Regions from separate parts of the Gracilibacillus sp. HCP3S3_G5_2 genome, predicted to be linked through region 4. Evidence: riboswitches for the same ligand, from Rfam matches in the RefSeq annotation. Region 4 holds a riboswitch; each other region holds the start of a gene.

Region 1 (4,114 bases), on a different contig from region 4:
GAATTTACTAAAGGCAACGAGAATGTTCTTGCTCTTTAGCTGGTCACTTAGATGCCTTTATGTTAGTACGCTGTCATGGGGAATGAAATGTGTCACTTAGCTTGCATATTAAAAAGTCTGAAATACACCCGGACATTCTGATTCTAATGGATTGTAAAAGCAATGGCTTTGATAACGTCCTGCATTCCATTGACCAAACCATTGTGCTGGACAATTCCCTGCTGGCATAAAGAACCATAATGCATTGCTAGCGGGATGAGTACGTTCTCCATTGATTGCTCTTCTTGCTAATCGTATTTCTTGTTCCCTTGCTCTTTGATAAAAATATCCCTTTTGAGTTGCTTCAAATCCTCCGGGACTTTGAAAAACCATTCGATTAATTGAATTAATATCTTTAAAATCTAAACAACGTGCTCTCACTCGGTTAACCCCTACATTACCAACCATTAACATACCAAGCTGTCCATCACCTTCTGCTTCAGCTCTCATCAGTCGAGCTAATAGTCTAACATCTGCATCATTTGCTTTTATTACAGCCATACTAATACCTCCTTTATTCTCTTTATATTCAACGATAAAAAAAAGATGAATGTCCAAAGATAATCACGATATGAAAACCCTTTCATAATATGATATAATTATTAAGGAGGTGCTTTTGATATGAAACTTCGTAACTTTATTCTACACAACGATATCTTATTAATTCATGCTGATATTAATGATAATGACTATATTTTTACTGTCAAGTGGAGAACCCCTGAAAACAAAAAAGGTGGAGAATGGGAACTGAAATCCTATCTTAACAATTCTAATGGTAAAAAGGATTTATCAGATAAACAACTTCAACAATTTATAAACTGGATCAATCCTCAATGGGACTGGGAAAAAGATCAAGTACAATTAATGAAGGCCATTAAAAATGACTAGTTTTATAACTAGTCATTTTTTCTTTAGGTCAAAGCTTCAGTTGACTCCTTATACCAATTAATCTGCTTCTGAAGACGAACAACTTCTCCAATGACGATTAAAGAAGGATTGCTGATTTCATGTAACCTATCTGTAATTGTTTCTAAGTCAGCAACAATTGTTTTTTGGTGTGGGAGTGTGCCCCAATGGATGATAGATACTGGAGTTGTTTCACTTAATCCCGCCTTCCTTAACTTTTCGCAAATAACCGGAAACTTCTTGATTCCCATATAAAAACATAACGTATCCGCTCCGTTGGCAATATGACGCCATTGTTCATCAGTTTTAGTTTCTGGATTAGATCCATTAATGAAACTTACCGATCCACTCACATGACGGTGCGTAAGCGGGATCCCTGCATAGGCGGCAGCACTTATTCCAGAGGTGATGCCTGGTACCACTTCGTACGCTATCTTGTTCTGTTCAAGATGCAGCGCTTCTTCCCCACCTCTACCGAAAATAAATGGATCTCCACCCTTTAATCGTGTTACAACCTTCCCTTCTTGTGCATAATATACAAGTTGATCATTAATCTTCTCTTGAATCACTCCATGCTTTCGAGGTTGTTTGCCACAGAAGATCAATTCAGCTCCTTCTTTGACATTATCCAGTAAAGATGGATTCACTAATCTGTCGTACAGGATGACATCTGCTTCTTGTATTGCCCGTAGTCCTTTCACTGTTATTAATTCTTCATCTCCTGGTCCTGCTCCCACTAAATACACTTTCCCCATGTTGATCCCATCCTTTTTCTGTAATCGCTTTTGCTGGTTTTTCTCGTAATCCCACTAATATATAAGTGGCTAAAATAGTTAATGTTAATAATACAACTTGATCATATTTTTGTTTTACCATTACCTCTGTCAGTGCAAATGCAATAACTAATGATACAATAGGTGATGTAACCCATACTTTCGCTATTTGGTGTATTATTTTTTGTTTCCAGACATTTTTTAACTGGTTGCTTGCATTAATCCCGACTATCGCTGACGTTGTAACTTGTGTCATTGGTATCGGTATTCCTAATAACGAAGCCCCTAGCACCAATCCCCCAGTAGCACCAGAAATCACAATACCATTACCTAAAGAAAGTGATGTAATTTTTTTTGCATTCGTTTCTAACACACGCCCACCAAAGAAAATACTACCGGCAGCTACCACTAGAGCCATTAATGGTAATCCCCATTCCATCGAAAGGATATCTGCACCAACTAATGGACCTAAAGCATTTGCGACGTTGTTCATACCAGCTGCTATAGCTTCAAGTATACCAGTTAATAATAATAATAATGTTAACAGTTTTAAAGGAGGTCGATAGCTAACCTTTCGTAAAAGTGCTTTGCGTGCTTTTTCAAATATTAGGGTAATCATAAAGGCTGCAATAGGTACAATGAGCCAAAAAGAGACTATTATCAATATATTATGGACATGTAATTGTTGATAACTTAATCCTACTCCAATTATTGCGCCCACGGTGACTTCACTAGTAGACAAAGGAATTCCGATATAGTTAGTGACTAATAATGTAACACCCGAAACTAATAAAATAATACAGGCAACCTTAATGTCAAAGATTTCCTCAGCGATAATACCTTTCCCTAAAGTATTGGTAACATGTTGTCCACCAAGGACTGCACCAGTAAGTGCACCTAATCCAGCAATAATCAAGGCATACTTACGTCGCCTGATTACTTTAGTACCATACGTAATACTCATGCTAGCTGCTGATCCACTTGCACCAATGTTAAATGCAAAGAGACAAGCAGCTAAAATAGCAACGATAACTAACATTCAGATCCCAACTTTCTCCTCTATAATCCTATCACTCCATTACTTATATACCAATAGGAAAACTCGGATTAATGTAATAAAAATGCAGACACTCGCATGGAAGTTTGCGACTGCACTCGAAGTTACATATTCCTGGCCAGTATTTCTTATTTATATAAACACAGAAAACTCCTACTTGACGATGAAGTAGGAGTTTGCCTCTTATCTGCCAAGAAAAACCTGCTGGATGTAGCACAGTACTTTTCAGCCTGTTGCTGAGAATTCACAGGGCCAGGTCCCTCCTTCTCTCTTGATAAGACAATATTATATTTTCATTTTTTTCCAAATTTTAATGTTGTACATAATATAAGTCATTCCTGCATAATTGTCAATAGATTCCAAATAATTATTTTTTAACATTTAACCTTGTAATTATTTCCTTTTTATTATATGATGATTGTATTAAATTTCCATATAAATTAAATATCTTATCAAGAGAGGTTTAGGGACTGGCCCGATGACACCTCAGCAACCAGCAATATGCATTGTATGGTGCTAAATCCAGAAGGTACATTACCGAAGATAAGAGAATGCAACCTTAATCAAAGGGGTCTTCTACTTATCGAAGGCCTCTTTTTCATTAGAAAAAAAGATAAACAGAAATCTCCGAGCTCTGAGTGCCGAAACTAGATGGCTTCCCTATTTAGCTTTGCAAATTGATAAAATGGTAGCCTTATACCTTACTATGTTTCAACTGAGGCACTCTATGCTTTTTACGAAAGGATGTTGCTAAATGAAAAATATTGAAACGATCCTTGCACAAATAGGAAACCGTAAAGATCAGCGTACTGGTGCAGTAGAAGCACCCATTTATTTCTCAACAGCGTACCAACACACTTCACTCGGACAATCAACTGGTTACGATTATACTCGAACTGCAAATCCGACGCGTGAAATTGTCGAAGAGGCAATTGCAACTTTAGAAAGAGGTGTAAAAGGATTTGCATGCTCATCAGGGATGGCTGCCATTCAGTTAGTTTTCTCCTTATTCAAACAAGGCGACGAAATTATCGTATCCGAAGACATTTATGGAGGAAGCTATCGATTATTTCAGCATTTTCAAGCGTCTTATAACATTAAACCAGTATATGCCAATCCAAAAGAAATGGAACAACATATAAACGAAAATACAAAGGCTATTTTCATCGAAACTCCAACTAATCCACTATTAATGGAAATAAATATTGAGAATTTAGCCACACTTGCCAAAAAACATCAGCTGCTGCTAATCGTGGACAATACTTTTTACACACCATATTTACAGCAGCCTTTAACACAAGGTGCAGATATTGTCATTCATTCTGCTACCAAATATCTA
Region 2 (4,114 bases), on a different contig from region 4:
AATATCATTTGCGCCAATCGTAATAAGGACCATATCTGCCTTTTCCAATGATCTAGTAATCTCAGGGTTCTCGTTCAATCTTTTCAGCAAATGATCTGTACGATTACCACGCTTCCCATAGTTATCAAATGTGACATTAATATCTTGTTCCTCTAACCGTTCCTCTAAAATGCCAATATAACCACCATTATTTGTTTCATCCCCCACACCTTGTGTTAAGGAATCACCAATCGCCACAATGTGAGTATCCTTTTGAAAGAAGTTAAGTGCCTCCATTACTGCCTCCCGTACATTTCGGGTAATTGACCCTGTTTCCTGATCATTTGCTTCTTCTTCCATCATTTCTTCAGATGCTTCTTCCTCATCGCTAGGTTGAGAGTCAGCATCTTGGGATTCGTTTTGGTCAGTTTGGAGAAATAATAGAAAAATACCGATTGCGGTAATGAGGATAAATATTATAAGAAAAAAGAATACCTTTTTGTTCATCACTAACACCTACATTAAAAAGTCTCTTATTTGATTATACCCGTCTTTTAGATTTGTTAACAAAAATCAAATAGATAGGTGAGTCTGCTCACGAGATAAGTGGAGAGATATTCCCTGAACAATGGAGGGTATCTCGCCAAGCACATATCATGTTCGTATCCCAAAATGTATTTATTTGTATGTGTTTCAACAATATGCAATTCGATAGCTGAAAATGCTTGTTTTTGTATAATGTTATGTATTGTACCACAATCAAGAATTCAGGGTAAATAGGAAAATATGCTGTTAAACACGATAAGACCGCAAGCCATTACAAAGGTCTGCGGTCTTATTATATATATTTATCTTGGGGAGATAAATAACGTTATTCAGGGAGAAAATGAATTTATTCTCCGCGGCGTAAGCGATCTGCTTCCTGGAACGGACATTTATTTTCAATGACGATTTGTCCGCTTGCTTCTGCTTTGCGCTTCGTTTCAGGATTGGTTTGCTCCTTGGCAAACCAGACAATTTTTGCTTTATCGGTATAAGCATTTGCTGCTTCTTCACTATTAGTAACAAATAAAATATCGATAGCGCCATCGACAGCATTTGCCGGAATAATCTTATAACCTAGTTTATTTAATCTCGTCAGTGCTTCTGAATTATCAATATCACCAGCTACAGCTATTGTTTTCGGACGAATTCCTTCATTCTCTCGAGCGAAAGGTGAGGAAAGTGCCCAAGCAATAGCTTTTTCAGCGTCCGGCTTAATAGTTGGTTCACTATTAGTTGCTTTAGCGATCGCCTGATCTAGGTCTGCGATAATATCCTCTGCTGTTTCAATCCCAACAGACAGACGAATTAACTCTTCGGTAACACCAGATGCTTTTAATTCTTCTCCATTTAACTGCTGATGTGTAGTAGATGCAGGGTGAATAATTAATGATTTTGCATCTCCGACATTGGCTACATGAGACCATAAGTGAATATGATCGATTATCTGACGACCAGCATCTCGACCACCTTTTATACCAAAGACGATAATAGAGCCAAAATGGTTACATAAATATTTTTTGGCTAATTGATGAGAAGGGTGATTCTCCAAACCTGGATAAGAAACCCATTCTACTTGTGGATGATTTTCCAGGTAATGAGCAACTGCTTTTGTGTTTTCGCCATGTCGCTCAATACGTAAATGTAATGTCTCCAGTCCCTGTAAGAAATAAAAGGCATTTTGAGGACTTAATGATGGGCCAATATCCCGAAGTAACTGTACACGCAATTTGGTAGCAAATGCAGCTGGTCCGATATCGATCCCGAATCTTATACCGTGATACGTATCATCTGGCTCAGTGAATCCAGGGAATCGTTCATTATTCCAATTAAATCTTCCACTATCTACGACAACTCCACCAATTGATGTTCCGTGACCACCGATCCATTTTGTTGCAGAGTGGACAACAATATCAGCACCCCAGCTAATCGGTTTACATACATAAGGTGTAGCAAAGGTATTATCAATAATTAAAGGTATTCCTTGCTCATGAGCAATATCCGCTACTGCTTCGATATCGAAGACATTCAGACTAGGATTAGTAATCACTTCACCGAAGATCGCTTTTGTTTTGGAGGTAATCGCATTACGGAAATTCTTTGGATCTGTTCCATCGACAAATTTCACATCAATCCCGTATTTGGGCAATGTTTTATTGAATAAATTAAACGTACCACCGTATAAATTACTGTCGGCGATAATTTCATCTCCAGCATTGGCAAGGTTTAAGATAGCTAGTGTAATGGCAGATGCTCCCGAAGCTGTACCCACTGCTGCTACGCCATCCTCTAACAAGGCCATTCGTTGTTCAAAAGCATCAACAGTAGGATTCATGATCCGAGAATAAATATTCCCAGTTTCTGCTAAAGCAAATAAATTTTGGGCGTGCTCCGTATTATTAAATACATACGAAGTTGTTTGATAAATGGGAACAGCACGAGCATTTGTGGCAGGATCGACTTGTTGTCCACCATGTAAAAGGTTTGTTTCACTACCTGGAAATTGGAACGAATTTGTCATTATGTACCCTCCTAATTAGAAATAAAAAACCTCTTCTTTACAAAAGTAAGAAGAGGTTGAAATGTATTAGTCGTCCTCCTCTTATCTTTCAGGTGAAACCTGTAGGATTTAGCACCAATTCAATTTACTGTTTAAACTGAAGGTTGCCGGGCTTCATAGGGCCTATTCCCTCTGCCTCTCTTAATAAGAGTTAAAATGTGTATTCAATTGTCCTCATTATAAGTTATATATTGGAAATCGTCAACAGAAAATTCAGAATATTAAAGGTGATTAACAGCAGGATCATTTACTATCTAGGTGCATAAAATAAAAGAGCACCCTGATAAGTATTGTCACTCATCAATTGTAACAGTAATAACGATGTATAGAAAGGAGTGATCCAGTGTCACAAAAAGGTGGAATACCGGAATGGGGAGAAGATTTTATCAAGAAGCTCGATGCTTTTCTCTATGAAAAACCTACAAGAAATGTAATGGAAACGATCGACAGCTTTTTTGAACAGGCAAAAGTCCCAAGGCAAATCCCTGTAGATATTGCAGAAACCGAACAGGAATGGATAGTGCGTGTTGATTTACCAGGAATAAAGAAAGAACAAATTCAACTACGAATAATAGGTAATCAAATTACTGTGATGATCGATTATTTAGAGGAAACCGAACAGTATGATGAATCGTATCATTATTATCATAAAGAAAGAAGGCAGCATCGTAACCAACGAACCATTACTTTGCCATATGCTGTGGATAAAAGAACGGCAAAAGCAAGCTTTCAAGATGGTGTGTTAGAAATTAAAGGCCCGAAAACGGAAAAAGATAACGGCTCGATTACGATTGACTAGGCTAATAGCGATTGCTATTAGCTAGGTCATAATTGTGCTATATTAGTAAAGAAGAAGGGAGGGGCTACATGTGGAGTTTTTTCAACTTATTATTAGTTTTACCTTAATTTTTAATATTCTGTTATCGTTAACCATTATCTTTTTAGAGCGTAAAAATCCAACTTCTACGTGGGCATGGATCATGGTATTAACATTTATTCCGATTGTTGGCTTTATTCTATATCTTATTTTTGGCCGAAAGTTAAGTAACAAAACGATCTTTACTTGGGATACTAAAAGTAAATTAGGGGTTAAAACGGCCGTTCAAAAGCAATTACGTGAAATTGAAAATGACGAATTTTTTCTCAATGATTCTAGAATGTACCAATATAAGGACTTATACTACCTTCATTTATGTAATAATGATGCGATTTTTTCACAGGATAATGACGTACAGATCTTTACCAATGGAAACCGGAAATTCAATTCCTTAATGGAAGATATCGAAAATGCCACTGACCATATTCATTTGCTGTATTACATAGTAAGGTCTGATCATCTTGGTCAACGACTGGCAGATCTCCTGATAAAAAAAGCAAAAGAAGGAGTCGAAGTTCGTTTTTTATATGATGATTTAGGCTCACGATCACTAAGCAGAAAAATGATTAAAAGAATGCGTCAAGCTGGTGCAGAAGTGGAAGGTTTTTTTCCACCATTAATCCCGAAAGTAAATCTTAAGATTAATCATCGTAACC
Region 3 (4,114 bases), on a different contig from region 4:
ATAAAGGAGCTGTCCTTCATATTCGAAATAATGAAGTAGAGTTAACGATTCCTACAGCAATTTTGACAGAGGGTGAAGCATTTATTACACTGGATAAGCTCGATGATGACGTAGAACATGCTGTAAGTGCTGTGTATGATTTTACCATTGAACAGAATGGGAAAGAGATAAGTGAATTTGGGATTCATTCTGTCACGCTGTCTTTTATCGTAGATGACCAAAGTGTAGAGGATCCAAATGAATTAAGTATCTATCACTTAAACGAAGAAAATCAGGAATGGAAATCAGTTGGAGGTAGCTATAAGGATGGGAAAGTAACAGCAAATGTTGAGCATTTTAGTACTTTCACTGTATTTGGAACAGATAGTGTACAAGCCGAGCAAATTCCACTAGAAGAAAATAACGGATCCATACTGCCAAATACAGCAACCAATATCTTTAATTGGGGCATGATAGGAATGTTTTTCCTTCTTATCGGTTCAGTCATATTTGTTTTGATAAGAAAAAAGCATAACAATCATAAGATGAAAACCTCATGATTGAATAAAGAAAAGGTTGGTACAGTAAAAAATATATTTAGCTACAGCTCCGACAAAATCCTTCACCTCCGTGGGCTCGGCTTCAGCAAGATAGAAGGACATTTCACAAATGAAATTCGTGGATGAACTGTTCAAAAAAGATGAAGTTAGAATATGCTCAGTGAGGGGTTAACCTCCACTGAGCAGTAGCAAAAATTAGCGTCTGATATCACTAGACGTATCCTTTGTTACTTGGAACTAGAAGTGGGGGTCTTACAGACATTTAGCACCATGATAAATGTAGGCGGTGTTGGCAGTTAATACATGCCATCACTGCCTTTTATGCTTAGGAATTGCTTGCTCGATAAAGTTTTTGGCCAGCTTTTTCAACTCCTGTTTCATTGTCTCGCCCTTCATTGGTACACCGTGTCCTGCGATAATGATATCGGGATCTAGCGCAGCCAGCTTTTTTACAGATTGCTCTGCTTTCATCCAGTCTTGTGTAAAATAAGCAGGTGGTCCGTAAACATGCTGTAGTGGGAAAAACACTGCTATGGATGATTCTGGTTTTTCCGTAGAAATCGCATCACCTGCGATTAATGAGCGGTCCTGTTCACGGAATAAACTGATATGGCCTGGGGTATGTCCAAACGTTTCAATGTATTTCCAATCCTTTAGGAAAGGAACCGTACCGTCTGTTGGCAAAGTAGAAACAAGTCCTTCTAGGTGTTCTGGTTTAGTTGGAAAGATTCCTGATAATAAGGAGATCATCCCACCTCCAACGGTTGGATCCCCAGGTGGATATTCCTTTTTGCCTGTTACATAGTCTATTTCGTTTTCATGAATATAAATCGGCACTTGCCAGTATTCTGCTAGCTTTTTGGCAGAACCAATATGGTCAAAATGCCCATGTGTTAATATAATTGCCTGAGGTGCTTTGTTACCATAACGATATTCGCAAGCATGTAGTATTCTATCTTGATATTTTCGCGTACCGGTATCAACTAACACCCACTCTTCATCGGGTGCTCCGATCATCACGATATTCACAATCAGTGTTCGATAATATGCAACATCTGGAAGTACCTCTTCTGGTATTGCATGGTCTAAGTCGTGTTCAAGGTCTTTCCAATTATCAGTATGTTCTTGATCCATCTTTCTCCCACCTTATCATAACGTACACTATACTTATTGTGGGGTGAAATGTATAGATTTATACAATTTAGCAAAAATTACTTGTTGTTTTAAAAGTTATGTGATAATATTTTTACCAAATCATGTACTTGAGATAATTTAATATACGGAAAGATTTTCTTATCCAGAGAGGTGGAGGGACTGACCTTAAGAAGCCTCGGCAACCAGCACATCTGTGCCCGGTGCCAATTTCAGAGAATCAGGTTTTGATTCGAAGATGAGAAGATTCGTCGCAGATTGTTTTCATTTATACAGTCACAAGCTGAATCCTTCTCTATCTTTAAAATAGAGAAGGATTTTTTATAGATCCATAATAGTGAGGTGAATCCAATGATATGAACGTGCATTACTATGTAAACCATTAGTGAATCAACATTAAATTAAGAGATTGGGCATTCAAGCTACCATCCATCCTGTGGTTGAAAAAAAGTAAAATGTATGTAAATAAGGAAAACCCCTTTACACGTATGGACAAATTAGTAAAACATGATAAAATTTTAGTAAGTCGATGTGAGGGAGTTCGATCGGGATGAAAAAGTGGATGAAAAAATTAACCGTTTTATTAGTGACAATACTAACACTTGGTTTATATGTTCCTCCAATCTACATTGATGGAGATGTAGATGTAGGAAAAAGGGATCTAGAGCCAAGTGAAGACCGGTCAAAACCAGTGGATAAAGAGGAATTAGCAGATTCGATAACGGAAGAAAATGTTGTCCTTGAAGATGCGAATCAACTTTATCTACAGCAATTAAATACGCTTGCTAAAGAGCAAGTGCAAACAAAGCTGGGAACAAAAATCTCGGCGAAAATTAACCGCGAGATCAATGACGTCGTTTTACCAAACATGGAAACGGTTTTAGAGGAATTGTATGAAACAATTGGTGAAGAAGAAAGCCAATTTTTAATGATTGCAGAAGATCCTGCCGATGGATATGGTGAGCGGATCTTTAATTTATACAATGCAAAAGAAAAAGAAAATGTTGCAAAGTTTCATGTCAATCGGTTAAAGAAACCACAAGACGGTTATTATTTTCAATTCCACTATCATCTACATGACGATCAATTTGAAGAACATCTCCCGATAGGTGAAGTTTATTGGGGGAAAGATACACCACCAAAATGGATGTCGTAAAAGTAAGAGGCTGAGACAAAAGTGTGTTTTATCCAGCAAATTCCGAACATAAACGGTGCGAATACCCGCTACGGAATTATACTCCGCTTTCCGCGGGCTTATCCTCAGCCTCCTCGAAAAAGAAGTTCACTTTTTCTATAGGGTCTTCACACTACGCTTTCCCACAGGAGTCTACTTATTTTTCCTGCGCGCTATTAGCACATTGCCGGCTTCTAGACGAAACACTTTCTTTTTGTCTCAATCTCTTTTTAACCATAATGCAAAAATATTGTCAGAATTTTTTTGCATTTCGCTTTATTTTATGTCGAAATATAGCTAAAATAAGTCTTATCGTGAATTTTTTTGATTTATTGAATTTATTAAAAAGGAGTCTTAAAAAAATGCCTATAAAAGTGCCGGATTTGTTACCTGCTAAGAGTAGATTGCAAGAAGAGAATATTTTCGTGATGGATGAAAGTCGGGCATTTAAACAAGATATTCGGCCACTTAAAATATTAATATTGAATTTAATGCCGTTGAAGCAGCAAACAGAAACGCACTTATTGCGATTATTAGGGAATAGCCCATTACAAATAGAGGTAGGATTATTGCATACCAGTACACATACATCCAGAAATACTTCTCCGGAGCATTTAAAGCAATTTTACAAATCAATTGATGATGTGAAAGCCAATAAATTTGATGGACTAATTATTACTGGTGCACCGATTGAAAAACTGGCCTATGAAGAAGTGGATTATTGGGAAGAACTATCAGAAATCATGAAGTGGAGTAAGACGAATGTAACCTCTACATTGCATATTTGCTGGGGGGCGATGGCCGGATTATACTATCACTTTGGGATAGATAAACATATAATGCCAGACAAATTATCGGGGATCTATACACATACTGTAAATGATCCAAGGGAAAAATTAGTAAGTGGTTTTGATGAGGAGTTTTTGGTACCGCACTCCCGCTATGCTGATATCCGTAAGGAAGATATTGCAAAAGTACCGACTCTCAAAATATTAAGTGAATCTGATCGTGCCGGGGTATATATAGTTGCTTCAACCGATGGAAAACAGATATTTGTTACTGGACATCCTGAATATGATGCGTTCACACTAAAGAAGGAATTTGATCGGGACACAGCTGCTGGCCTTCATCCAATGATACCGGAAAATTATTATCCAGATAACGATCCAAACGAAACGCCAAAGTTACGATGGCGTACCCATTCTAATATATTGATCTCCAATTGGCTCAATTACTATGTCTATCAAGA
Region 4 (4,114 bases):
ATAGTCTAAACGAATCTCAGAAGGTTTTCCTTCATCAGCATTGCTATCAGATGAACAGCCAACGGCTAAAATAATAATGATTCCACATATCGCAATTGCCATAAAGCTTCTTAAATCAATTAATGGTATCTTTTTCATTATTAGTATTCTCCTTTTCGTACTAGATTTCACATGCATAGGTGGAAATAGTTCCTCTTAAGCGTTGTGCCTCTTTATATGTGCATCGGTTATGGACCACCTGCAAACCACCTTGAAGGGCTATTTCTTCCGCTTTTGGTGACACAACACCTTCTTGAAGCCAGAATACTTTTGGATTTACTTCTATTGCCTCTTTGGCAATCTCTACTGCAGCGTCTGGACTACGGAATACTTGGACAATATCGATATCGACCGGAACACTTTTTAAGTCTGGATATGCTTTTTCTCCTAAAATTTCCGTTTCTCGCGGATTAACCGGTATGATTTTATAGCCAAGTCGCTGCATTTTTCTTGCTAGGCGGTAACTAGGTCTCGCTTCTTTTCCACTTAGCCCAACAATGGCTAGAGTCTTTTGTCGTGTTACTTCTTCTCCGTTTTCCACGTATCGTTCATATGGTGAATTTAATGCCCATTTGATAATTCCTTCGTCATTTACAACAATTTGCTTCTCATTTTCTTCACCTATTCCAGTTGCCTTCACTAGCGCTTGGTCAAGGTCATTTTTAATATCCCTAACTGATTCGATGCCTACAGACAAGCGAACTAATTCTTCTGAAACACCAGTTTGTTCAAGTTCTTCTTTTGTCAGTTGCTGGTGTGTTGTAGATGCTGGGTGGATAATGAGTGATTTAGCATCTCCTACGTTCGCGACATGTGACCATAATGCAACATTGTTGATTAAGTCACGACCTGCATCACGTCCACCTTTAATGCCAAATACAATAATTGAACCATAGCCATTATTTAAGATACGCTTTGCTAACTCATGGGATGGATGACTTTCAAGACCAGGATATCTTACCCACTCTACCGCTTCATGTTCATTTAAGTGTTTTGCGAGTTCCAGTGCGTTTTGATTATGTCTTTCAACGCGAATATGCAAAGTCTCTAATCCCTGTAACAATTGAAATGCATTAAAAGGACTTAGTGCTGCCCCAAAGTCTCTCAATAATTGCACACGCACTTTGGTAATAAAGGCTAATGTTCCAAAATCTACTGCATAGCGAATACCGTTGTAACTTGGATCAGGCTCTGTGAACGCTGGATATTTTTCAGAATTCCAGTTAAAACGTCCACCATCAATAATGACACCACCAATGGATGTTCCATGGCCACCAATCCATTTCGTTGCAGAATGGACTACAATGTCTGCACCAAGTGTGATTGGTTTACATCCAAATGGAGTGGCAAAAGTATTATCAATTATTAACGGAATACCAGCATCATGTGCAATCTCTGATACCCTTTCCACATCTAATACCTGTAAACCAGGATTACCAATAATTTCACCGTAAACGGCTTTTGTTTTATCTGTAATCGCTGCTTTAAAGTTTTCAGGGTCTGTTGGATCAACGAATGTAACAGTAATTCCATAACGTGGAAGTGTTACATTGAACAAATTGTATGTTCCACCATATAAGTTGACGCCTGCAACAATTTCATCACCGGCACTTGCCAGATTTAAAATTGATAGCGTTATAGCAGACATACCTGAGGCTGTAGCAACAGCCGCAACCCCATCCTCTAAAAGAGCCATCCTTTTTTCAAAGACATCAACCGTTGGATTCCCAATTCTTGAATAAATATTGCCCGGCTCATCTAGAGCGAATAATCTTTCTGCATGCTCCGTATCGTGGAACACGTATGAGGTAGATTGATAGATAGGTACTGCCCGTGAACCTGTTGTCGGATCAGGCGCTTGCCCTCCATGTAGATGAATTGTTTCCGGATCGTAAGTTGAGCCTTTAAAATTTGTCATTATTTATTTCCTCCCCAATTAAAATTTCCATTTTAAGTACTATCTCTATTAAAAAAAGCCTTCTTCGATAAGAAGAAGGCTTTAACTGACATAACAGTAGTCTTCCCCTTATCTTTCAGGATAAATATCCTGCAGGAATTAGCACCTTTTAAGCTTTTGCTTAATGGTTGCTGGGTATCATCGGGCCAGTCCCTCCACCTCTCTGGATAAGAGTTTTAGTATTCAATTGTTCATAAAAAAGTCTCTCTACACCGAGATAGAGAGACTTGAATATGTATATTCGCTCTCTTATCTCTCTAAGTATATGTACTTAGTGGAATTGGCACCTGTATTAAATGATGATTCACTTAATGGTTGCCGAGGCTTCCTAGGGCCGATCCCTCCACCTCTCTAGATAAGAAATATATAATTCCGAGTTGTTTACTCGTTTTTATTAATGCTATGTAATACTGTAGCACGCGATAAACACGATGTCAAGATATTTTCTGAAAATTAATACAAATAAAAAGTGGAGACTTCTTCTAAGTACTAGCTTTGGATTACTGTTAACACTAAGCATTTAATATCAACTTTTCAACGAAAAAAAGTGGCGGTTAGTTCCGCCACTTTTTCTTTTTAATTTAAGTCTGATGGTTTCTTCTCCATTACTTTATCAATTAGACCGTATTCTTTTGCTTTTTCAGCAGACATGAAATTATCACGGTCTGTATCTTTTTCAATTACTTCTAATGGTTGACCAGTACGATCAGCTAGAATTTGGTTTAGCTTTTTACGCATTTCGATAATACGATTAGCATGGATTTGGATGTCTGACGCTTGCCCTTGTGTACCACCTAATGGTTGGTGAATCATTACTTCACTGTTTGGTAAGGCAAAACGTTTACCAGGTTCACCAGCTGCCAATAAGAACGCACCCATGGATGCGGCCATACCAATACAGATAGTTGATACACTTGGTTTTATGAACTGCATCGTATCATAAATCGCCATACCTGCAGTAATAGAGCCACCAGGTGAGTTAATGTATAATGAAATATCCTTATCTGGATCCTCTGCCGCTAAGAATAGCATCTGTGCTACAATACTGTTTGCAACATTATCATCGATTCCACTGCCAAGCATGATAATTCGATCTTTTAAAAGGCGTGAATAGATGTCGTAAGCACGTTCGCCTCGATTTGTTTGTTCAATTACTGTAGGGATTAAGTTCATGAAAAATTCCTCCTTTATAACACTTGCTTTTTCATTCATGAATTCTAACTATTTTTATCTTAACTGAATGGTCAAAAAAGGTCAAACGATTTGTTTTTCTAACCTCATCCTACCCTTAACTATAACGATTTAAACCTTACATCGCAAATATTCAAAGTTTGATTTATGTATTGAAATTATACGAGCGATTCGCTATAATTATTCTTGTCGCATTTTATCACTGTACAAATAATCCGAAGAAGCTAAGTGCAATAGCACTAATAGTTTGATAATCTTCGCTAATCCTCAGTGATTGAGAAGCTTTGTTACACATAGAAAGAAGTCTAACATTATGCGCCCGTAGCTCAGGGGATAGAGCAATGGTTTCCGGTACCATGTGTCGGGGGTTCGAATCCCTCCGGGCGCGCTTATATGATAGAAGAAAACACTGTCATACCAATCTCAAACAGGTTGCACATGTAAAATATGTGTAAAACGGTACGCTCTTCTATATAGTGTTACACATATGTTTCTAAAATGCTAAAGCACCTACTTCTTACGGTAGGTGCTTTTCTTTTTCCACATTAATTCGAAAGGACTTATGCGAACTATGCAACTATTGTATTTTTTTACAATAAAGTAATCCCCTTATTTTAAATCTGTAAATAGCATTCCATACACTATGCTATCTGTCCATTCACCTTTACTCCAAAAATCCTGAATGAAATGAGCTTCTTTTCTCATCCCTATACGCTCACATAATCTTTGTGATGCTTCATTTCTTGCATCAAGGTTAGCTTGAATGCGATGCACCTCAAACTCATCAAATAACTTCTTGACTAAACCACTCACGGCTTCTGTTGCATAACCCTTTCCTGCAACATTTTTAGAAAAACTATAACCAATTTCAACTGTATCTTTCATATCTGTATACCATACAGATAAATCACCAACTACGTTAGTATC

Evidence for each region. Region 4 has a riboswitch for S-adenosylmethionine ahead of ACTNEP_RS04655 (PLP-dependent aspartate aminotransferase family protein). Riboswitches for the same ligand answer to the same signal wherever they lie in the genome.
Region 1: another riboswitch for S-adenosylmethionine. It lies ahead of ACTNEP_RS19660 (anion permease); the one in region 4 lies ahead of ACTNEP_RS04655 (PLP-dependent aspartate aminotransferase family protein).
Region 2: another riboswitch for S-adenosylmethionine. It lies ahead of ACTNEP_RS17985 (aminotransferase class V-fold PLP-dependent enzyme); the one in region 4 lies ahead of ACTNEP_RS04655 (PLP-dependent aspartate aminotransferase family protein).
Region 3: another riboswitch for S-adenosylmethionine. It lies ahead of ACTNEP_RS13960 (YpjP family protein); the one in region 4 lies ahead of ACTNEP_RS04655 (PLP-dependent aspartate aminotransferase family protein).

What each region holds. Positions count from the first base shown of each region.
Region 1 is NZ_JBQHXU010000020.1:10,433-14,546, forward strand. Features, by position in the region: gene ACTNEP_RS19645 (cell wall hydrolase) at 109-540, opposite strand; gene ACTNEP_RS19650 (hypothetical protein) at 661-927, shown strand; gene cobA (uroporphyrinogen-III C-methyltransferase) at 951-1,700, opposite strand; gene ACTNEP_RS19660 (anion permease) at 1,660-2,757, opposite strand; SAM riboswitch class I at 2,956-3,056, opposite strand; SAM riboswitch class I at 3,222-3,325, shown strand; gene ACTNEP_RS19665 (methionine biosynthesis PLP-dependent protein) at 3,530-4,114, shown strand, end outside.
Region 2 is NZ_JBQHXU010000014.1:78,373-82,486, reverse strand. Features, by position in the region: gene ACTNEP_RS17990 (SGNH/GDSL hydrolase family protein) at 1-486, opposite strand, end outside; gene ACTNEP_RS17985 (aminotransferase class V-fold PLP-dependent enzyme) at 872-2,542, opposite strand; SAM riboswitch class I at 2,621-2,732, opposite strand; gene ACTNEP_RS17980 (Hsp20/alpha crystallin family protein) at 2,925-3,380, shown strand; gene cls (cardiolipin synthase) at 3,451-4,114, shown strand, end outside.
Region 3 is NZ_JBQHXU010000009.1:29,359-33,472, reverse strand. Features, by position in the region: gene ACTNEP_RS13970 (bacterial Ig-like domain-containing protein) at 1-539, shown strand, start outside; gene ACTNEP_RS13965 (MBL fold metallo-hydrolase) at 849-1,673, opposite strand; SAM riboswitch class I at 1,830-1,936, shown strand; gene ACTNEP_RS13960 (YpjP family protein) at 2,242-2,847, shown strand; gene metA (homoserine O-acetyltransferase MetA) at 3,228-4,114, shown strand, end outside.
Region 4 is NZ_JBQHXU010000002.1:434,902-439,015, forward strand. Features, by position in the region: gene ACTNEP_RS04650 (aliphatic sulfonate ABC transporter substrate-binding protein) at 1-138, opposite strand, end outside; gene ACTNEP_RS04655 (PLP-dependent aspartate aminotransferase family protein) at 161-1,957, opposite strand; SAM riboswitch class I at 2,063-2,170, opposite strand; SAM riboswitch class I at 2,243-2,358, opposite strand; gene clpP (ATP-dependent Clp endopeptidase proteolytic subunit ClpP) at 2,573-3,169, opposite strand; tRNA gene ACTNEP_RS04665 (tRNA-Arg) at 3,503-3,575, shown strand; gene ACTNEP_RS04670 (GNAT family N-acetyltransferase) at 3,797-4,114, opposite strand, start outside.